One region of the Schaedlerella sp. genome, then DNA from elsewhere that is predicted to be linked to it. Evidence: predicted binding sites of a transcription regulator. Region 1 holds the regulator's gene; each other region holds the start of a gene.
What was found. Region 1 encodes HrcA, which represses chaperone genes, less so after heat shock. Its sites were predicted from a motif close to TGTTAGCACTCNNNNNNNNNGAGTGCTAACA; they were not measured.
Positions count from the first base shown of each region.

Region 2: a site for HrcA is predicted at 3,241-3,271, ahead of groES (co-chaperone GroES). Genes of this name have one in related genera too.
Region 3: a site for HrcA is predicted at 6,575-6,605, ahead of ACTOY7_RS00635 (Hsp20/alpha crystallin family protein). Genes of this name have one in related genera too.

Region 1 is NZ_JBQIKP010000019.1:33,719-41,550, reverse strand. Features, by position in the region: gene lepA (translation elongation factor 4) at 1-1,404, shown strand, start outside; gene hemW (radical SAM family heme chaperone HemW) at 1,484-2,749, shown strand; gene ACTOY7_RS10390 (M20 family metallopeptidase) at 2,797-3,963, shown strand; gene ACTOY7_RS10385 (chromate transporter) at 4,126-4,680, opposite strand; gene ACTOY7_RS10380 (chromate transporter) at 4,677-5,222, opposite strand; gene hrcA (heat-inducible transcriptional repressor HrcA) at 5,452-6,501, shown strand; gene grpE (nucleotide exchange factor GrpE) at 6,532-7,224, shown strand; gene dnaK (molecular chaperone DnaK) at 7,261-7,832, shown strand, end outside.
Region 2 is NZ_JBQIKP010000044.1:11,012-18,843, forward strand. Features, by position in the region: gene topA (type I DNA topoisomerase) at 1-1,718, shown strand, start outside; gene codY (GTP-sensing pleiotropic transcriptional regulator CodY) at 1,903-2,682, shown strand; gene ACTOY7_RS16775 (hypothetical protein) at 2,863-3,180, shown strand; gene groES (co-chaperone GroES) at 3,299-3,586, shown strand; gene groL (chaperonin GroEL) at 3,657-5,282, shown strand; gene guaB (IMP dehydrogenase) at 5,604-7,058, shown strand; gene ACTOY7_RS16795 (peptidoglycan recognition protein family protein) at 7,143-7,832, shown strand, end outside.
Region 3 is NZ_JBQIKP010000001.1:145,473-153,304, forward strand. Features, by position in the region: gene ACTOY7_RS00620 (transposase) at 1-330, opposite strand, end outside; gene ACTOY7_RS00625 (acyl-CoA dehydratase activase-related protein) at 1,392-5,729, shown strand; gene ACTOY7_RS00630 (GreA/GreB family elongation factor) at 5,918-6,421, opposite strand; gene ACTOY7_RS00635 (Hsp20/alpha crystallin family protein) at 6,675-7,094, shown strand; gene ACTOY7_RS00640 (hypothetical protein) at 7,360-7,832, opposite strand, start outside.

The DNA of each region.
Region 1 (7,832 bases):
ATTGATCTGCCCAGCGCAGAGCCGGAGCGTGTCAAGGAGGAGATTGAGGATGTGATTGGTATTGACGCCCAGGAGGCGCCGCTGATCTCCGCAAAGACGGGGCTGAATGTGGACGACGTCCTGGAAGAGATCATCCGGCAGATTCCATCGCCCAAAGGTGATCCGCAGGCACCGCTGCAGGCGCTGATCTTTGATTCCGTGTATGATTCCTATCGGGGCGTGATCGTGTTCTGCCGGATCAAGGAAGGACAGATCCGCAAAGGGACGCAGATCCTGATGATGGCTACCGGGGCAAAGGCGGAAGTGGTGGAGGTCGGGTATTTCGGCGCCGGGCAGTTTATCCCGTGTGAGGAACTGAGTGCCGGTATGGTAGGATATATCACCGCCAGCCTGAAAAATGTAAAGGATACCCGGGTGGGAGATACCGTGACGGATGCGCGGCGTCCCTGTGAGGAGCCCCTTCCGGGATATAAAAAAGTGAACCCTATGGTGTACTGCGGCATGTACCCGGCGGACGGGGCAAAATATCCGGATCTTCGGGATGCGCTGGAAAAGCTGCAGCTCAACGACGCGGCCCTGCAGTTTGAGCCGGAGACCTCGGTTGCGCTGGGCTTTGGCTTCCGCTGCGGCTTCCTGGGCCTTCTGCACCTGGAGATCATCCAGGAACGTCTGGAACGGGAGTACAATCTGGACCTGGTGACTACCGCGCCCAGTGTAATCTACAAGGTGCATAAGACCAACGGAGAGGTGATCGACCTGACCAATCCTACCAATCTGCCGGATCCGGCGGAGATCGAATATATGGAGGAGCCTCTGGTGAAGGCGGAGATCATGGTGACCTCAGAATTTATCGGAGCGATCATGGACCTGTGCCAGGAGCGCCGGGGGGCTTACCAGAGCATGGAATATATCGAAGAAAAGCGGGCCGTGCTGCATTATCATCTGCCCCTCAATGAGATCATCTATGACTTCTTTGACGCACTCAAATCCAGGTCCAGAGGATATGCTTCCTTCGACTACGAGCTGATGGGCTACGAACGGTCAGAGCTTGTGAAGCTGGATATCCTCATCAATAAGGAAGAGGTGGATGCCCTGTCCTTTATCGTCCACAGCGGAACGGCTTATGAGCGCGGACGAAAGATGTGCGAAAAGCTGAAATCAGAAATTCCGCGGCAGCTGTTTGAGATCCCGATCCAGGCGGCCATCGGAAGCAAGATCATTGCCAGGGAGACGGTCAAGGCCCTGCGCAAGGACGTGCTGGCGAAGTGCTACGGCGGCGATATCACCCGAAAGAAAAAGCTTCTGGAAAAGCAGAAGGAAGGCAAGAAGCGGATGCGTCAGGTGGGAAATGTAGAAATCCCGCAGAAGGCGTTTATGAGCGTGCTGAAGCTGGATGAGGATTAACTTACTGTCCGCGCGTGCTATGCACTTGCCGCGCGGCATCCGGTCATTAAAGTAACAGATTAACAGGGGACTTGGTGAGATTGTGAATGAACTGGAATTATATGTGCATATTCCGTTTTGTGTACGGAAATGTGCCTACTGCGATTTTTTATCCTTCCCGTCGAAAGAGGATTTGCGTCAGGAATATGTAAATGCCCTGATCCGGGAGATCAGGGGGTATGGAAAACGGTATGCGTCATGTCATGTGCCTACAGTCTTTATCGGCGGGGGAACGCCTTCGATCCTGTCCTCAACCCAGATTCAGGCGGTTTTTTCCGCAATCCGGGAGACGTTCCGGGTGGATCCTGAGGCGGAGATCACCATGGAGGCGAACCCGGGAACCGTGACAGAGGAAAAGCTTCTGGCCTGGAAAGGAGCCGGGGTGAACCGGATCTCCATCGGACTGCAGTCTGTAAGGGACGAAGAGCTACGGATGCTGGGAAGGATTCATGATCACCGGCAGTTTCTGGATACCTGGAGACTGGTCCGGCAGGCAGGAATGGAAAATGTAAATATCGATCTGATTTCCGCGATCCCGGGGCAGACTCCTGAGAGTTGGAGGGAGACACTGAGAAAAACAGTCGAGCTCGCACCGGAGCATCTATCCGTATACAGCCTGATCATTGAAGAAGGAACTCCTTTTTATGAATGGTATAGCAATGGGCCGAGAGACCCGCAGTCAGAGGACAGGGGAAGAGGAGCAAAAAAGGACGCTTCTCAGGACGCGCGGGACGGAGCACAGGGTCCGGCAGATCCGGCCGGCGCGTCCGGATCAGATGACCAGCAGTATCCGCCTCTGCCGGATGAAGAGACGGAGCGGCTCATGTATGAGGAGACGGAGAACATCTTAACGGAATACGGATATGCCAGATATGAGATATCCAACTACGCAAAGCCGGGCTGTGCCTGCAGGCATAATATTGGTTACTGGCAGCGGAAAGCGTACCTTGGGATCGGGCTTGGCTCCTCGTCGCTGATCGGAACGACTCGGTTTTGCCATACGCCGGATATGGAAACATATCTGGCTTGTGCCGGAGATCCGGGGAAGATCTGTGAAGAAGAGCAATTTCTGTCTAAAAAGGATGAAATGGAGGAGTTCATGTTTCTTGGACTGCGGATGATGTGCGGTGTGAGAAAATCCGAATTTTTCCGTTTGTTCGGCATTCCTGTGGATACCGTTTATGGAGAAACGTTAAAAAAGCTGCGGGAATATGGCCTTTTGGAGATTGAGAAAGAAACGATAAGACTTACAAAGAGAGGAATTGATATCAGCAATTACGTATTTGCACAGTTCCTGCTGTCTTAGATGATGAAAAATGTACCTGCTCACGGGGAAGGATATGGAGGAAGATCATGGAACAAAATCAACTTGCGGTTAAGCTGACGCAACAGATGGTACGGATCGACAGTACGAATCCGGGTACCGGTGAAAAAGGGATGGAACAGTTTTTGCTTTCTTTTGGACAAGAGCTTCAAAACACGAATGACCGTGTCACGATTCGGACAGAGGAAGTGCTTCCTGGCAGGAATAATGTGATGCTTTCCCTGCCGGGAAAGGAAGAAAAGCCGGAATGCATCTTTATCTGCCATATGGATACCGTCCCGGCAGGCAGTGGATGGGAGGAAGACCCATTTTCCGGGGAGATCAGGGGAAATCGGCTGTACGGTCGGGGTTCCTGCGATATGAAATCCGGGTTTGCCTGTGCGCTGTCCGCATTTCAAAGTGCTGCGGAGCATTTTCGGGATGGAAATATGGCCGGTCGGACCTTGAAGGTGATTGGTACGGTAGATGAAGAGGGAAATATGGCCGGGGCGGAAAAAGCGATCGAATCGGGATGGATTGCAAGGGACTCTCTGGTACTGGATATGGAGCCTACCAACGGGGAATTGCAGGCGGCCCATAAGGGGCGTCTCTGGTTCGAAATATCCGTGGAGGGGATCACGGCCCATGCAGCGACGCCATGGAAGGGGGCAGATGCCATTGCGGCGATGGCAGAGGTCATCTCTAGTATACGAAAAGATTTTACGCAGCTTGCGCGGCATCCGCAGATGGGAGCGTCGACGGTCTCTTTTGGCCGGATTTCGGGCGGAAGCCAGCCCTATGTGGTATCGGAGCAGTGTACGGTAACTGTGGATATGCGGCTTGTCCCTCCTTATACAAAGGAGGACGGGGAGCATATGGTGAAAAAAGCGGCGGAGGAGGCAGAGAAAGCGGTTCCTAAGGCAAAGGTGACCTATCGGATCACCGGGGACCGTCCCGCTATTGAGATGGACGAGACTTCCGAGCTGTTCAGCAGGCTCCAGGATTCCTGCAGAAAGGTGGAAGGAAGGCCCGCAGAAACAGGGGTATTTCCAGGATATACGGATACTGCGGTGATTGCGGGAAAACTGGGAAACAAAAACACGATGTCCTATGGTCCGGGCGACCTGGAGCTGGCTCACAAGCCTCAGGAATCTGTTCCCATAGCAGACATCCTGCGCTGCGAGAACGTTTTAAAAGAACTGGTGAGAAATCTGTGAAAGAACTGGCACAGATCCTTTCGGAAGATTATCAAAAATACGCCTGTTCCCGGAAGTGATATATCCTGAGCGCCAGATACACTTACGGTCGGAAATCTGCTGTGAGTATCGTCCAGCCGCACAGGATATCATCCATCAGAGGGTGCAGGCGTTATCAGATCTTTACAGCCGGAATAAAATCCCAAGTATGGCTCCGCAGCCGATCCAGAGGATCGGGTGGAGCTTTTTTAATGGCTTCCACTGCAGCAGCAGAAAGACCACAAGACAGATGCCCATGGAAGAGTAATGGAACACAGGCCTTGGCTGTGTCAGGTCTGCAAAGGTAATGACAGCAATCTGCCATACAGCATATCCGATCAGCGACGCGATCATGGGACGTATGCCGTAAAATGCGGCACGGACATATTTGTTTTCACTGAAATCAGACATAAATTTTGCGATTATGACAATGATAATGATAGCAGGAGAAACCAGGCTCAGGGTGGCCAGGACGGCGCCCGGAATCCCGGCAGCGTGAAAGCCTGCGTAAGTGGCCATATTGATTCCGATGGGGCCGGGCGTGCTCTCGCTGATGGCGATCATATCCGCCAGCTCGGAAGCAGTGAACCAGGGGTATTTCTGCGCCAGATCCATCAGGAAAGGCACTGTAGCCATGCCGCCGCCGATGGAGAATAAACCGATTTTGAAAAATTCTATAAATAAAGTCAGATAGATCATGATCCAGCCTTCTCCTTTCTGATATTTACGAAGATTCCGATCACAGCCGCGCACACAACCAGCACGATCGTAGGAATCGGTGAGAACGTAGCAAGAAGAAAGCCGGCCAGGAACAAAAGCACTCCTAGCTTGTCCTTGATCCCTGCTCTGGCAAGGGAAATGACCGTATTGAGCATCATGGCGCAGACCGCGACCCGGATGCCGGACAGCGCGTGGACCACCAGGGGCTCCGCGATAAACCGATTTAATATGGTGGCGATCAGAGTGATGATGATCAGGGATGGGGTGACCATACCCAGGGTACAGCAGACGGCGCCGATGATCCCGGCCTGTTCATAGCCGATATAGGTCGAGGTGTTGACTGCGATGATGCCCGGGGTACATTGCCCGATGGCATAGATATCCAGCAGCTCTTCCTCGTTGGTCCAGCCTTTTTTTTCGATGACCTCTTTTTTCAGCATGGGCAGCATCGCCATGCCTCCGCCGAACGTAAGGCCGCCCACACGAAGAAATGTAACATATAATTCCCACAGCTTTTTCATAATGTGAACCTCCAGCTTTTTTCAAAAATATATTACGATATTTTCCGGAGAATAGCAAGGGGAAGTAAAAAAGATAAAAAATATATAAAGTATGTTGACAAACGGAAATCAAGGTGCTATCTTAATATACGTAAGATGTTAGCACTCAAATCGAGGGAGTGCTAATAGAAAAAAACAAGAGCTTTTTATAAAATGTAGAAGATGATCCGCAGAAGAAAGGGGGAATATGATGGCAGTCGTAGAGCTGAGTGAGAGAAAGCATACTATATTACGGGCTATCATCCAGAATTATCTGGAGACCGGGGAACCGGTCGGATCCAGGACCCTTTCCAAATCAACGGATCTGAAGCTGAGTTCTGCAACGATCCGCAATGAGATGGCGGATCTGGAAGATCTGGGTTATATATTTCAGCCCCATACTTCCGCCGGACGGATTCCTTCAGATAAGGGATACCGTTTATATGTAGATATGCTGATGCAGGATAAGGAACAGGAACTGGAAGAACTCAAGAGCGTGATGCTTGAGAAGACGGATCGGGTGGAGAAGGTACTCAAGCAGGCGGCGAAGGTTCTGGCTGCGAATACCAATTACGCAACCCTGGTATCCTCCCCTGTGAACAGGAGGAATACGTTAAAGTTCATCCAGCTGTCCCAGGTAGACGCGCGGCAGATCGTGGCAGTGATCGTGATGAGCGGCAATGTGATCAAGAATAAGATCATCAATGTGGGAGAGATGCTCGGCAACGAGACACTGCTCAAGCTGAACATGCTTTTGAATACTACATTGAACGGGATGTCCATCGAAGAGATCAACTTAGGACTGATCGCCCGGCTGAAGGAGCAGGCCGGTATCCACAGTAATGTCATCAGCAATGTGCTGGATGCGGTGGCGGATATCATCCATGTGGAGGATGATATGGAGATCTACACAAGCGGGGCGACCAACATATTCAAGTATCCGGAGCTTAGTGACAAGCAGAATGCACAGGAGATCCTCAATGCATTTGAAGAGAAGCAGCAGCTGGCGGAACTGGTAACTGAGACCTTATCCAGTGAAGAGAATCATGGGATCCAGGTCTATATCGGCGATGAAGCGCCGGTGAAGACGATGCGTGACTGCAGTGTCGTTACGGCAACCTACGATCTGGGAGACGGGATGAAGGGAACGATCGGCATCATCGGTCCCAAGCGGATGGATTATGAACACGTCATGAAGACGCTGACGACCTTGCAGAGTAAGTTGGATGCGATCAACAAGAAAGATTTGGATGAAGATTAATTTAGGAAGGTGAAGCTGGTGGAAGAAAAGATGACCAAGGAAGACATGGTAAAGGAAGCCGTGGAAGAAGCAAAGGCAAAAGCAGAACAGGCAGCCCGGGAGCAGGCACAGGAGAGTGAGGACCCGGAGGAAGAGACAGACTGCGCGGAGGAAGCGGATACTTCAGCAGAGGAAGACGCGGCTGAGGAGGAAGATTCCGGAGAACCCTCGGAGGAGGAATCTGAGGAAGAGGGGCAGGATGAAGAGAAGAAAGGCAGAAAGCTTTTCGGAAAGAAGAATAAAAAAGATAAAAAGGACGAAAAGATCGAGGAGCTGACGGATCGGCTTACCCGTCAGATGGCAGAGTTTGATAACTTCCGCAAGCGTACAGATAAGGAGAAATCCCAGATGTACGAGATCGGCGCGAAAGATATCATAAATAAAATTCTTCCCGTCGTGGACAATTTTGAACGCGGCCTGGCAGCAGTGCCGGAGGAAGAAAAGAAAAACCCGATCCTGGAAGGAATGGAGAAGGTTTACAAGCAGTTGATGACTACACTGGAAGAGGTCGGGGTAAAACCAATCGAAGCAGTGGGCCAGGAATTCAATCCGGATTTCCACAACGCGGTCATGCATGTGGAGGACGAGGAACTGGGCGAGAACATTATAGCCGAGGAATTCCAGAAGGGATACACATACCGTGACAGTGTCGTACGGCACAGCATGGTAAAGGTAGCTAATTAAGCATTTTTAATTCACAAAAACTAGGAGGAATTGATCATGGGAAAAATCATAGGTATTGACTTGGGTACTACAAACAGCTGTGTTGCCGTCATGGAAGGCGGACAGCCGACAGTGATCGCGAATACGGAAGGCGCAAGGACCACACCGTCAGTCGTGGCATTTACAAAGACAGGAGAGCGTCTGGTGGGCGAGCCTGCAAAGCGTCAGGCAGTGACCAACGCTGACAAGACCATTTCTTCTATCAAGAGAGAGATGGGTTCCGATTATAAAGTGACGATTGATGACAAGAGATATTCTCCTCAGGAGATTTCCGCAATGATCCTGCAGAAGCTCAAAGCAGACGCGGAAGGATATCTGGGAGAAAAAGTAACTGAGGCTGTGATTACCGTACCGGCATACTTTAATGACGCGCAGCGCCAAGCGACCAAGGATGCGGGTAAGATCGCAGGTCTGGATGTAAAGCGTATCATCAACGAGCCTACAGCGGCAGCGCTTGCTTACGGACTGGATAATGAAAAGGAACAGAAGATCATGGTATATGATCTGGGCGGCGGTACGTTTGATGTATCTATCATTGAGATCGGCGACGGCGTCATTGAGGTGCTTTC
Region 2 (7,832 bases), on a different contig from region 1:
CTGCGCTCAAGGCCCCCAGGGATATCAATACGGACCTGGTGGACGCTCAGCAGGCGCGCCGGATTCTGGACCGGATGGTGGGCTATCGGATCAGCCCTCTCCTCTGGGCAAAGGTGAAGCGGGGATTAAGCGCCGGAAGGGTGCAGTCCGTGGCTCTGCGGATCATTGCGGACCGGGAAGCGGAGATCGACGCGTTTATTCCCAGGGAATACTGGTCATTGGATGCGCTTCTCCGCGTCAAGGGAGAAAAACGACCGCTGACGGCCAAGTTCTACGGCACGGAAAAGCAGAAGATGGAGATCCATTCCAGGGAGGAGCTGGATCAGATCCTGAAGGAAGTGGAACAGGAGCAGTACCACATCATCGATATCAAAAAAGGAGAGCGGATCCGGAAGAGTCCTCTGCCCTTTACTACCAGTACCCTGCAGCAGGAAGCGGCAAAGGCGCTGAATTTCGGCACTCAGAAGACCATGCGGATCGCCCAGCAGTTATATGAAGGAATCGATATCAAGGGAAACGGGACCGTCGGTGTGATCACCTATCTGCGTACCGACTCCACCCGGATCTCGGACGAGGCGGACGCGGCGGCAAGAGAGTACATCGCCCGGAGCTACGGGGAAGAATATGCAGCGTCCGGCAGCACGGCAAAGCAGACCGAAAAGAAGATCCAGGATGCTCACGAGGCCATCCGCCCGTCGGATATCACCCGGACTCCGGCAGCCCTGAAGGATTCCCTGTCTCGGGATCAGTTCCGGCTGTACCAGCTGATCTGGAAGCGTTTTACCGCAAGCCGGATGCAGCCGGCAAGGTTCGAGACCACTTCGGTCCGGATCGGGGCAGGAAAGTATGTCTTTACCATCTCCGCGTCCAGGGTGGCATTTGAAGGCTTCCGCTCCGTATATATGGAAGCGGACGAGGAAAAGGAAGAAAGCAACGTGCTGGTAGGAGGCCTGCAGAAAGATTCCGAGCTCACCAGGCAAGACTTTGAGACGAAGCAGCACTTTACCCAGCCTCCGGCGCATTATACAGAGGCGACGCTGGTGAAGGCGCTGGAGGAGCAGGGGATCGGACGGCCAAGTACCTATGCGCCCACCATCAGCACGATCCTGGGAAGGCGGTACATCACCAAGGAAGGAAAGAACCTCTATCTGACGGAGATCGGGGAGGTGGTCAACAACATCATGAAGCAGTCCTTCCCGAGTATTGTGGATATCCATTTTACGGCCAATATGGAAGGGCTTCTGGATATGGTGGAGGAGGGCAGGGTGCCCTGGAAGGAGGTCATCCGCAACTTCTATCCGGATCTGGACGAAGCGGTCCAGGTGGCGGAGAAGGAACAGGAAAGCGTGACCATAGAAGATGAAGTGACGGATGTGGTCTGCGAGGAATGCGGCCGCAATATGGTGATTAAGTACGGCCCCCACGGCAGGTTCCTTGCCTGTCCGGGCTTCCCAGACTGCCGCAATACGAAGCCTTATCTCGAAAAGATCGGGGTTCCCTGTCCGGTCTGTGGAAAAGAGATCGTCATCCGCAAGACGAAAAAGGGCAGAAAGTATTATGGCTGTGAGGACAATCCGGAATGCGACTTCATGTCCTGGCAGAAGCCTTCCGCAGAAAAATGCCCGGAATGCGGCGGATATATGGTAGAAAAAGGCAATAAGCTGGTCTGCGCGGACGAAAAATGCGGCTATGTGAGAAATAAAAAACAGGAGAATTAGAAAGGATACTCACGGCAGATTTCATCGGCCGTGAGTATAATAAATATTTGGCGTTTTTCTGTAAAATATATTCACATTTTAATTGATATTTTGAAAATTGTATGATAACATGGTTTTATCTGGTAAATGTAATGAGTTGTATATACAATTAGAATACGGTCTTTGATAAAGGTGGAGGAAGCTGATGAGTGTACAATTATTAGATAAAACAAGAAAGATCAATAAACTGCTTCACAATAACAATTCCAGCAAGGTGGTATTTAACGACATCTGCGCGGTGATGACAGAGATCCTGGATTCCAATGTCCTGGTGGTCAGTAAAAAGGGCAAGATCCTGGGAGTCAGCAGATCCGCTAGGATCAAGGGAATTGAAGAACTGATCGCGGAGTCGGTGGGAGCGCATATTGACGAGATGCTCAATGAGCGGCTTCTCAGCATTCTGTCCACGAAGGAAAATGTCAATCTGGAGACGCTTGGCTTCACTCCGGAGACCGTAAGAGGCTATCAGGCCATCATCACCCCTATCGACATTGCGGGTGAACGGCTGGGCACCTTGTTTGTATACAAGCAGGGGCCGCTTTATGAGATCGACGATATCATTTTAAGCGAATACGGGACTGCAGTTGTTGGACTTGAGATGCTCCGCTCCGTGAACGAGGAGAGCGCGGAAGAATCCAGGAAGGAGCATATCGTACAGTCCGCCATCGGTACGCTTTCTTTTTCGGAATTGGAAGCGATCCTTCATATCTTTGACGAACTGGGAGATACGGAAGGAATCCTGGTGGCCAGCAAGATTGCGGACAGGGTGGGAATCACCCGCTCGGTCATCGTCAACGCCTTAAGAAAATTCGAGAGCGCCGGGGTGATCGAATCCCGCTCTTCGGGGATGAAAGGAACATACATAAAGGTCCTGAATGAATATGTATTTACGGAGCTGGAAAAGATCAAGAAGGAACGGATGTGAGATTTGCTCCGCGCCTCGGACGGATCGAAGCTCCGCCGGTTGGGATAAGAGGGGATGTCAGGATTCTGATATCCTTTTTTACAGGAAACGTATTCCGCCTGTGCGGTGAAGTATCGAAGGATGCTCTGCCGTACAGGTGGAATTTATTGAATAAACGCCTAAATAAAGGAGGAAAACACAATGTTTGAAGGGAATTCGGTAGACTTGCGGATGGCAAAGACCATCTCTGCGGACGTGGTATTGGATGATACGACGCACAAGTGCAAAGTTTACAGGTATGACATGGAGGAAGACTACATATACTTAGAGTTGACGGAGGAAGACCTGACGGTGATCTCCCTGGATGCCAAGTATCAGTGCTACATTTCCACCAAAAAGGAGCTTCTGTACTGCTCTGGAGTGGTAAAAGAACGCTTCCGGTCCGAGGACGGGAACATGATCACATTCCGGATCGAGAACGGATTTTACAGTGTGTCGGAAAAAAGGTTTATAAACTAATTATAAAAATTTGGAAACATTGTTGACAAATCGTCGGCGTAGTGCTATTTTATATTCATGGGTTAGCACTCAAACGAAATGAGTGCTAACAAAGAAAATGTTTGAAGGAGGAATTACAATGAAGTTAGTACCATTAGGTGACAAAATTGTATTAAAACAGTTAGAAGCAGAAGAAACAACAAAGTCTGGTATCGTTCTTCCGGGACAGGCCAAGGAGAAGCCGCAGGAAGCAGAAGTCATCGCAGTCGGACCCGGCGGAGTCATAGACGGAAAAGAAGTGACCATGCAGGTGAAGGAGGGAGACAGAGTCATCTACTCCAAGTATGCGGGAACAGACGTGGAGCTGGACGGAGAGAAGTTTATTATCGTAAAGCAGAATGATATTCTGGCAATCGTGGAAGCATAGGAATCAGCAGCTTTTCATAACAGAGACGCAGCTTAAAAATGATAGATGATAATGATGAGGTGAATGAAAAATGGCAAAGGAAATTAAATTTGGCGCAGAAGCCAGAGCAGCATTGGAAAAAGGTGTGAACCAGCTTGCGGATACTGTAAGCGTGACATTGGGACCAAAGGGAAGGAACGTAGTACTGGATAAGTCCTTCGGCGCTCCGCTGATTACAAACGACGGCGTGACCATCGCGAAAGAGATCGAACTGGAAGACGGATTTGAGAACATGGGAGCTCAGCTTATCCGGGAGGTTGCTTCCAAGACCAATGATGTAGCCGGCGACGGAACTACAACAGCAACCGTACTTGCACAGGCTATGGTCAACGAAGGAATGAAGAACCTGGCAGCAGGCGCGAACCCGATCGTGCTCCGCAAGGGTATGAAGAAAGCTACAGACAAGGCTGTGGAAGCAATCGCGGAGATGAGCAGCAAGGTAACCGGAAAAGAGCAGATTGCGAGAGTTGCCGCAGTTTCCTCAGGAGACGAGGCAGTGGGAGAGATGGTAGCAGACGCAATGGAGAAGGTTTCCAACGACGGCGTGATCACCATCGAAGAATCCAAGACCATGCTGACAGAGCTGGATCTGGTAGAAGGTATGCAGTTTGACAGAGGCTACATCTCCGCATATATGGCGACAGATATGGAGAAGATGGAAGCGGTTCTGGAAGATCCGTACATCCTCATCACAGATAAGAAGATTTCCAATATCCAGGATATCCTTCCGCTTCTGGAGCAGGTGGTACAGTCCGGCGCAAGGCTTCTGATCATCGCAGAGGATATCGAAGGAGAGGCGCTGACCACTCTGATCGTGAACAAGCTGCGCGGAACCTTCAACGTAGTGGCAGTTAAGGCTCCGGGATACGGCGACAGAAGAAAAGAGATGCTGCAGGATATTGCGATCCTGACAGGCGGACAGGTGATTTCCGAAGAACTTGGCCTGGATCTGAAGGATACCACCATGGATCAGCTTGGACGCGCGAAGTCCGTCAAGGTACAGAAGGAAAACACTGTGATCGTAGACGGCTCCGGTGACAAGCAGGCGATTGCCGACAGAGTGGCTCAGATCAAGAAGGGCATCGAAGAGACCACTTCTGATTTTGATAAAGAGAAGCTGCAGGAGAGACTTGCGAAGCTGGCAGGCGGCGTGGCAGTGATCCGTGTAGGCGCTGCGACCGAGACCGAGATGAAGGAAGCAAAGCTTCGGATGGAAGATGCTCTGAACGCAACAAGAGCAGCCGTAGAAGAGGGTATCATCGCAGGCGGCGGTTCCGCATATATCCATGCTGCAAAGCAGGTTGAGAAGCTGGCGGAGGAGATGGACGGAGACGAGAAGACCGGAGCGAAGATCATCCTGAAGGCTCTGGAATCCCCGCTGTTCCATATCGTAAGCAACGCAGGACTGGAAGGCTCTGTGGTTGTAAATAAAGTAAGAGAGTCCGAGGTTGGCGTAGGCTTTGACGCATACAAGGAAGAGTATGTGGATATGGTAAAAGAAGGAATCCTGGATCCGGCGAAGGTGACAAGAAGCGCGTTACAGAACGCGACAAGCGTTGCTTCCACCCTGCTGACAACAGAATCTGTTGTAGCGACCATCAAGGAAGACACCCCGGCAATGCCGGCAGGCGGCGCTGGCGGAATGGGCATGATGTAATCATCTGCCGGGATCGGCCATCCATTCCCGAATCAGGATTCTGGAACAGGAAGCGCTGCGGCAGAGAAGCAGTTCCGAAGAGATAATAAACGAGTTTCGTATCTGACTGGAAAGTATAACAGCCAGATGCGAAACTCTTTTTTATATGAAAAGCACTTGACAAGCCTACGGAATTTTTGTACCATATCAGATAAAATACCTCTGATTCGACCTCCAAAAATCTGCATTCATTGCGGAGATATGCTGGCAGGCGGATCTACATAGGAATTGTTTCAAGAGTAACGGGATTGCCCCAACACAAAAGGAGAGGAAGGTAAAGTCATGGGCAGAATTATTGGAGAAGGTATTACATTTGATGATGTGCTGTTGGTGCCGGCATATTCGGAAGTGATTCCGAACCAGGTAAACTTGTCTACGAATCTGACAAAGAACATTAAGCTGAATATTCCGATGATGAGTGCAGGGATGGATACGGTAACCGAGTACCGGATGGCCATCGCGATGGCACGTCAGGGCGGAATCGGTATCATCCACAAGAACATGTCTATAGAGCAGCAGGCAGAGGAAGTGGATAAGGTAAAAAGGTCTGAAAACGGGGTCATTACGGATCCGTTTTATCTCTCACCGGAGCATACATTGAAGGATGCCAACGATCTGATGGCAAAGTTCCGTATATCCGGCGTCCCGGTAACTGAGGGCAGGAAGCTTGTCGGGATCATTACAAACCGTGATTTAAAATTCGAAACAGATTTCTCCAAGAAAATCAAAGAAAGCATGACCTCCGAGGGCCTGATCACAGCCCGCGAAGGGATTACACTGGACGAGGCAAAGCAGATCCTTGCAAAAGCAAGAAAGGAAAAGCTCCCGATCGTGGATGAATACGGCAACCTGAAAGGGCTGATCACCATCAAGGACATTGAGAAGCAGATCAAGTATCCGTCTTCCGCGAAGGATGCCCAGGGGCGTCTGCTCTGCGGAGCGGCCATCGGAATTACAGCCAATTGCCTGGACCGTGTGGAGGCGCTTGTGGATGCCAAGGTGGATGTGATCGTCATGGATTCCGCTCACGGGCATTCCGCCAACGTGCTGCAGGCAGTCCGCATGGTCAAGGAAAAGTTTCCGGAGCTGCAGGTCATCGCCGGAAATGTGGCAACGGCCGACGCGACAAGGGCGCTGATCGAGGCCGGAGTCGATGCGGTGAAGGTGGGGATCGGACCTGGTTCGATCTGTACCACCCGCGTAGTTGCGGGAATCGGTGTTCCCCAGATTACGGCCGTGATGGACTGCTACGGCGCGGCAAGAGAATACGGGATCCCGATCATTGCGGACGGCGGCATCAAGTATTCCGGAGATATGACGAAAGCGATCGCGGCAGGTGCCAATGTATGCATGATGGGAAGCATTTTCGCGGGATGCGATGAAAGCCCGGGAACATTTGAACTGTATCAGGGAAGAAAGTATAAGGTATACCGCGGGATGGGTTCCATTGCGGCGATGGAGAACGGCAGCAAGGACCGCTATTTCCAGGAGAACGCGAAGAAGCTGGTTCCGGAAGGCGTGGAAGGACGCGTGGCATATAAGGGAACCGTGGAGGATACGGTATTCCAGCTTATGGGTGGCCTGCGGTCCGGTATGGGGTACTGCGGCACGGCAACCATTGAGGAGCTGAAGCAGAACGGCCAGTTCGTGAAGATTTCCGCTGCTTCGCTGAAGGAAAGCCATCCTCACGATATCCATATTACGAAGGAAGCGCCGAACTACAGCGTGGACGAATAAAAACCTGCATAAGGAGTTGCAGAAAAATAGCAGCAGCCGCGCTTCGGCGCAGGCGCACGGGAAAAATGTACGGAGCAGATAAAGATGGAACAGGAGAGCACGGAACAAAGAGGAACCGGGCAGAGCGGCATGGACCTGGGCAGTACGGATCTGAAAAACGCGGGGCCAGGCGGCACGGTACAGAAGAGCACGGGGAAGGCTGCGAAGCATAAAGGAAAACGGAAGAAAAAAAGAAGAAAGAAGAAAAGTCCCCGGAAGCTGACAGTCCGCGTCAACCTGGAGCCAAAGAGCTTTCTGTCCGGAATCGCGGCCGGGGTGCTGCTGACGCTGCTGGTGATGTTCCTGCTCACCCGCTGTTCCGCCGAGGAGGTGGAGACCAGCGGGCTGAGCCTGGACGCGTCGGAGCCGGAGATCAGTGTCCAGCTTCTGGATGTGAATGACTATTCCAGGCCGGGAACAGAAGTGGATTCCGTTGCTGGGATCGTGATCCACTATACGGCCAATCCGGGGAGTACGGCGCAGCAGAATCGGGACTATTTCAACAGCCTGCAGGACGGGCACGGAGCCTCTGTGAGCAGCCATTTCATCGTGGGACTGGACGGTGAGATCGTGCAGTGCATTCCGACCCAGGAGGTCGCTTATGCGTCCAATGAGCGCAACCGCGATACTATTTCCATTGAGTGCTGCCATCCTGACGCTACGGGAAAGTTCAACCAGGAGACCTATATTTCCATGGTCCGGCTGACGGCATTTCTGTGTGCAAAATATGACCTG
Region 3 (7,832 bases), on a different contig from region 1:
CTCGCGGTATTCTTCCGGCTTGCCTTTGTGATGGATCCGGTACATGCATTTCGGATCCAGCGGCTTACGGCTGCTGTGTAACTGGGTCCCGTCTAAAATGATCTGCCAGTGTTTCTCTCCAATTCGCGCCCCTTGGAACGCCTTGCTCCGCAGCAGGCGGTACACCAGTTTCCAAATGACTTCCTGCAGAGATTCCGGCTCCAATTTTTCCAGATACCGGTTGATGGTCTCCCAGTAAGGGAGCTCGCGGACGGTTTCTTCCTCTGCGCATAGTTCCCAGATATTTTCAATCATGAGATCCGAATTGAATTCTTCACTTGTTTTTCTCATACTGCTGATGTAAAATATAGAAGAAAGGATACGGGTCATTAGGAGCACGGCAGACGGATAGGTAATATAGCTTTGGTTTCTGGGATCCGGCAGTTTTTTCAGCAGTGGCACCAGATCCGGGAAGTAGTGCCGGATCAGTTTTGAGAGTTCACATGCAAGCTGGAGTTTCTGTAAGTTTTCCCGGGTTTCTTTTCTCGTAACCGCTATTCTCTTTTCATGTAAAAAACCTCCTTCTTTTATGGGTGAAGATATGTTGTTGGGTTAATTACATTATCTCTCATTTTTCCATAAAATGGGAGGTTTTTTTATGATTTCCTACCTTTTTGCGATTTTAGCCAAAGTCATCAGATAATTTCTGCGTTTCTTCTATTATAATATACGCAATACCCATAGAACACTCTGGTATTGGGGCCGAAAACCACCCGATTCAGATTTCTTTTTTCCGGAATTGCGCGTCAGACGGATATCTCATTAAAACTTAAAGTACGCCTGATCCGTAAAGAAACTTTTCCATAGATCATTTGGGAATGTCTGACAATCAATGACAGTAGCAGACCATATCCCCTGTTTCGAATGCTATCCTAAATGAAAATGGGGATTCCCTTTATCCAGATGAATGATTTGTCCCATGTTTGATCTCCCTTGCCGGAACAGATGCTTTTTAAGTGAGCAACATATGAAACAGACCCTGGTGTTTCATGGCTCATCTTTTTGTTCCATCCAACAGCTCTTTTACCCTGAGTGCGAAGAAAAAATTTCCCGCCTCTTTACCAAACCGTCTTAATGTCTTTAAATTACGTATGATTTCAAAACAAAAAATATTTAAGCGTCGGAGCTGATTTTATTGCGGCTCCAAAAAAATTTCCAGCTGTCCTTTCTAAAAACTTCATCCAATTATATGATTTTCCCAAAAAAATCAATTCCTGCCAAAAACGTTCATCACATTTCCGATTGTCTTTTTTTTAATCTTGTCGTATAATGTATCTTGTTGTCGAGTGAAAGTCAACATTTAATAGGAAATAACTGACATAAAATCTTTATAAAGAGGATGTGGAAATCATATGAATTTGAATGACTTATACAGCCTGGGAATCGATATCGGTTCCACCACGGTTAAGATCGCAGTACTTAACAGCAGCCGTGAGGTATTATTTTCTGATTATGAACGGCATTTTGCCAATATCCAGGAGACTCTCTCCGACCTGCTCGGCCGGGCCCTGTATGCCTTAGGCCCCATCCGGGTGTCTCCGGTCATTACCGGGAGCGGGGGACTGACCCTTGCCACCCATCTTGAGGTGCCTTTTGTACAGGAAGTGATCGCAGTCTCTTCTGCGTTGCAGGACTATGCGCCCCAGACAGATGTGGCCATCGAGCTGGGCGGGGAAGACGCGAAGATTATCTATTTTGAGGGCGGCAATGTGGAGCAGCGCATGAATGGCGTCTGTGCCGGAGGGACGGGTTCCTTCATCGACCAGATGGCGTCCCTTCTGCAGACGGATGCTTCCGGCCTCAATACCTATGCCAAAAATTACAAGGCCCTTTACTCCATTGCGGCCCGCTGCGGGGTGTTTGCCAAATCAGACATCCAGCCGCTGATCAACGAAGGCGCATCCAAGGAAGACCTGGCCGCTTCCATTTTCCAGGCAGTGGTCAACCAGACCATCAGCGGCCTGGCCTGCGGCAAGCCGATCCGGGGACACGTGGCCTTCCTGGGCGGACCGCTGCACTTTTTATCCGAGCTGCGTGAGGCTTTTGTCCGCACCCTGAAGCTGGACGACGAGCATACCATCGTCCCGTACCAGTCCCATCTGTTTGCCGCCATCGGCTCCGCACTCAATGCAAAGCCGGAGTCTGCAAAGGTGCCCCTTCGTGAGCTGCAGGAACGGCTGGCCGGCAAGATCCGGATGGAATTTGAAGTGGACCGGATGGAACCGCTGTTCGCGTCTACCAAAGAATACGAGACATTTATCAGCCGCCATAACCGGCACCAGGTTCCCATGAAGGACCTTTCCTCCTATCAGGGAAAAGCCTTTCTGGGCATCGATGCCGGCTCCACCACCACGAAAGCCGCACTGGTGGGCGAAGACGGAACACTGCTGTACTCTTTTTACCATAACAATGAAGGGGATCCCCTGGGCACCACCATCCGGGCCATCAAGGACATCTACAGCCAGCTTCCGGAGGGTGTGGAGATCGTCCATTCCTGCTCCACCGGCTACGGGGAGGCGCTGATCAAGGCTGCCCTCCTGCTGGATGAAGGAGAGGTGGAGACCGTGTCCCATTACTACGCCGCTTCGTTCTTTGAGCCGGACGTGGACTGCATCCTGGACATCGGCGGACAGGATATGAAGTGCATCAAGATCAAGAACCAGACCGTAGACAGCGTCCAGCTCAACGAAGCCTGCTCCTCCGGCTGCGGTTCCTTTATCGAAACCTTTGCGAAATCTCTCAACTATTCGGTAGAGGATTTTGCCCATGAGGCGCTCTACGCCCGCAATCCCATCGACCTGGGAACCCGCTGCACCGTATTTATGAATTCCAAGGTCAAGCAGGCCCAGAAGGAAGGGGCCGAGGTCGCGGATATTTCCGCCGGCCTTGCCTACTCTGTCATCAAGAACGCACTGTTCAAGGTCATCAAGGTGTCCGACGCGTCCGAGCTGGGATCCCACATCGTGGTACAGGGCGGAACCTTTTACAACAATGCGGTGCTTCGGAGCTTCGAGAAGATTGCGGACTGCGAGGCCATCCGTCCGGATATCGCCGGGATCATGGGCGCCTTCGGCGCCGCCCTGATCGCCCGGGAGCGTTATACGGAATGCGAAGGCACCACCATGCTCTCCATTGAGGACATCCAGGCGCTGGAGTATTCCACCACCATGACCAAATGTAAGGGCTGTACCAACAACTGCCGTCTGACCGTCAGCCATTTCAGCGGCGGAAGACGGTTTATCACAGGAAACCGCTGTGAACGCGGACTTGGCAAGGAAAAGTCTGTCAATCAGATGCCCAACCTGTTTGACTATAAGATGAAGCGGTATTTCGGATATACTCCGCTGGAAAAAGAGGAGGCTCTGCGCGGCACCATCGGCATTCCGCGGGTGCTGAACATGTATGAAAACTATCCCTTCTGGTTTACATTTTTTACAAAGCTGAAGTTCCGGGTGCTCCTTTCCCCGGCTTCTACCAGAAAGATCTATGAATTGGGGATCGAATCCATTCCCAGCGAGTCCGAATGTTATCCGGCAAAGCTGGCCCACGGGCATGTCCAATGGCTGATCAACCAGGAGGCGCGGCATATCTTCTATCCTTCCGTCCCCTTTGAACGGAATGAATTTGAGGAGGCCAACAACCACTACAACTGCCCCATCGTAACCTCCTACCCGGAGAATATTAAGAATAATATGGATCCCATTGTAAAGGGCGAGGTGGATTTTATCCATCCTTTCCTCAGTTTGAAAAGTGAGGAGACCATCGCCTACCGTCTGACGGAAGAGCTGTCGAAGAAGTTCTCCATTTCAGAGGAGGAGATCCGCTCTGCCGTACATGACGCATGGAAGGAACTCTCGGCGTGCCGGAATGATATGCGCCGAAAGGGTGAGGAGACGATCCAGTTCCTCAAGGATACCGGAAATCGGGGGATCGTGCTTGCCGGCCGGCCCTATCACATTGACCCGGAGGTCAACCATGGGCTGCCGGAGCTGATCACTTCCTACAACATCGCGGTGCTGACCGAGGATTCCGTGTCACACCTGCACGAGGTCGAACGCCCCTTAAATGTGATGGACCAGTGGATGTACCACTCCCGCCTGTACGCAGCGGCAAATTATGTAAAGACTGTAGACTTCCTGGATCTCATCCAGCTCAATTCCTTCGGATGCGGCCTGGATGCGGTCACCACGGACCAGGTGGCGGAAATCCTGACCAATTCCGACAAGATCTATACCTCATTGAAGATTGATGAGGTCAACAACCTGGGAGCTGCCAGAATCCGTGTCCGCTCCCTGTTAGCCGCGATCCGCGTTCGGGAGCAGCGCAACGCAAAGCGGAATATCTGTCCGGCTTCGATCGAGAAGATCTCCTTCACCAAGGAGATGCGCAGGACCTATACGATACTCTGCCCCCAGATGTCGCCCATGCATTTTGAGCTGCTGGAGCCTGCGTTCCGTGCTTCCGGCTACAACATCGCAGTGCTGCCCAACGACAACAAGCAGGCCGTGGACGTGGGATTAAAATATGTAAACAACGATGCATGCTACCCCTCCCTGATGGTGGTGGGCCAGATCATGGAGGCCATCCTGTCCGGAGATTATGACACCGACCGTCTGGCCGTGATCATTACCCAGACCGGCGGCGGATGCCGTGCATCCAATTATATCGGATTTATCCGCAGGGCGCTGAAAAAGGCCGGGTACGCGCATATCCCCGTGATCTCCCTGAACTTAAGCGGATTGGAGGAGAATCCTGGCTTCAAGCTGACCCCGGTCCTGGTGCTGCGTGGAATCTACGCACTGGTGCTTGGGGATATCTTCATGAAATGTGTCTACCGGATGCGCCCCTATGAGGCTGTTCCGGGAAGCGCCAACGCCATGTACCGGAAATGGGCTGAGATCGCCAAGCAGTTTTTGGCCCAGGCCTATCCGTCCCGGAGCGGGTTCAAAAAGCTCTGCCGGGATATTATCCGGGATTTTGACCGCCTGGAAATCCGGGAGGTCAAGAAACCAAAAGTCGGCGTAGTGGGCGAAATCCTGGTGAAATTCCTTCCCGCCGCGAATAATTACCTGGTGGAGCTTCTGGAAAGCGAAGGCGCCGAGGCGGTTGTCCCGGATCTGCTGGATTTTCTGATGTACTGCTTCTATAACCAGAATTTCAAGGTATCCCATCTGGGGATGGAAAAGTCCAAAGCGAAAATCGGGAATCTCGGGATCCGGGCGCTGGAATGGTTCCGCGCTCCTGCCACAAAGGCATTTGAATCGAGTCGGCATTTTGCTCCTCCCACCCCGATCGAAAAGCTGGCGGAGATGGCCTCGGGAATCGTATCCCTGGGCAACCAGACCGGGGAAGGATGGTTTTTGACCGGGGAAATGCTGGAGCTGATACATAGCGGTACGGAAAATATCGTATGTACCCAGCCCTTTGCCTGCCTGCCCAACCATGTGGTGGGAAAAGGCGTCATCAAGGAGCTGCGCCGTCTGTATCCCCAGTCCAACGTGGTTGCCATTGATTTTGACCCGGGCGCAAGCGAAGTAAACCAGCTCAACCGAATCAAGCTGATGCTGTCTACAGCGAATAAAAACCTGGAGATCGACTCCGAAAAACAGGGTGAGAGAGACCGATATGCGGAAGATATTGACCGCACTGCTTTTCCGCTAAAAAAGAATTATAATTATGGAAGGCTGTAAAGAAAACAAAAATCTCTGTCTGTTACAGCATTCCCGCATGTAGAAAGCCTGCCGCTGGCAGACTTTCTACATAGGTTGGTATGATATAAAAAGCTGCCTGCCGGGAAATGACTGCATCCACATGACCTATGCTGTATGGATGCAGCCATTTCCCGGCAGGCAGCTTTTAAAACTCCTGAATGAAATAGTTAATAGCTGCGTATATGATCTGTTTCTTCCTCCTGCGTATTCTCAATCTTTTTGATCACGGCGTAATAACCGAAATCGTCATTGACCTTAATATATACTCTGTCATTCACCTTATGTCCGATGATCGCCTTTCCCAGCGGCGACTCAATACTGATCAGCCCGTTCAGGGAGCTGCCCCGGATGGAGGTCACCAGCCGATAAACTTCTGTCTCGTCATCCTCCTCAATATAGAGCTCTACCGTATTGTTGATCCCAACCTCATCCTCCGCTGAGCTGTCATCCACGATCACCGCATTTTTCAGCATCCGCTCCAGATACCGGATCCGGCTCTCATTCTGGTTTTTATCCTTCTTGGCCGCATGGTACTCAAAATTCTCGCTCAGGTCGCCGTGCGCCCTGGCTTCCTTCACCGCCTCAATTGCCGTCTTTCTGACTACCAGCTTCCGGTGCTCTATCTCCTCTTCAATCTTCTTTACATCACTTTTCGTCAGTTTGTCCTTCACTTTTTTCTCCATTCTATATCACTGAAATATTTTATTGCACTGCCTTCTAAGTATAACGCAAAAGAACCGTTCCGGGCAAGTTCTATTATAAAATTGCATAAAAAGCCTGTTACCTGGGAATCCTGATCATGATTTCATAGAATCTTCACAAATTATTAGCACTCATCAGTTGACAGTGCTAATAATTTGTGCTATAGTTCTTATAGAACAAAGATAACAATACTTTTTCAAATCACACATGGAGGGATGACATATGTTACTATCAAACAGAAATTTTATCGACAACTTTTTCAACGATCCATTTTTCGAGAGGCCCTTTGGAAGTGCCTCATCGCAGATCATGAAGACAGATATTCATGAAAATGATGCCAACTATCTGGTAGAGATGGAGCTTCCAGGATACAAGAAGGAAGATATCAAGGCAGATTTGAAGGACGGCTATCTCACCATCACCGCTTCAAGAAATGAGGCGAAGGAAGAACATGATTCTAAGGGAAAATGCATCCGTAAGGAGCGCTATACTGGCTCCTGCAACCGAAGCTTTTATGTGGGCAAGGAACTGACCCAGGATGACATCAAGGCAGCATTCTCCGATGGAATCCTGCGGCTGAGTATTCCGAAGGAAGTACCGAAGGCAATCGAAGAACAGCCAAGATATATTGCAATCGAATGATCACGAATCTTGACAGACCGGCGTAAGTATATGCGCCGGTCTGTTTTCAACGGCAATAAATGCCCTCATAGTAACACTTCTTTCTTTTTCTCAATTATTCTAACGCCTCCAGTTCTTTGATGCTCTCTCTACAAATATGCTCATTCCGAATATAATATTCTAAAAGACGCTGTACATATCCCGCAGCTCAAAAAAGGAATGGAGCGCTGTTTCTCCATTCCTTTCGCAGTATCTTTTACTATGCTTTCTCTTTTTCGTATGTACTTTATTTTTCCACACCTGCGTTCTTATAATATTCTTCAAACATTCCATTGATTGCGCTGTGCGTATCATCGCAGATACCCGGAAGGGCCTTGCCCCAAGAAGCAGTTGCCTGCTCGAAACCTTTTTCCACCGCGTCCTGCATCTTTTTCATCTTAGCGGGATCGTCTCCTGCAAGCGCCTTCGCCATGTCGAAGATTCTCTGTGAGGTCTGCTTTACTCCCCAGTATCCGTCTTCGGAAATAGCCTGCTGAGCCTCTGCCTTGGTCTGAGCATCTACGGTAAAGTTGCCGCTTGCGATCTGACGCCAGAATGCGTCGCTGCCTGCTGTAAGGCCTGTGATTCCCTGCTTGTTGAATGTCTGCATCATCATGTTGGTGAAGCGTGACATCTGGTTGTCCAGGTCTGACTTCAGGCTTTCTACCAGAGCCGCCCTCTCGGAATCACTCATCTTGTTTGTAACCTTTGTATCAGCGC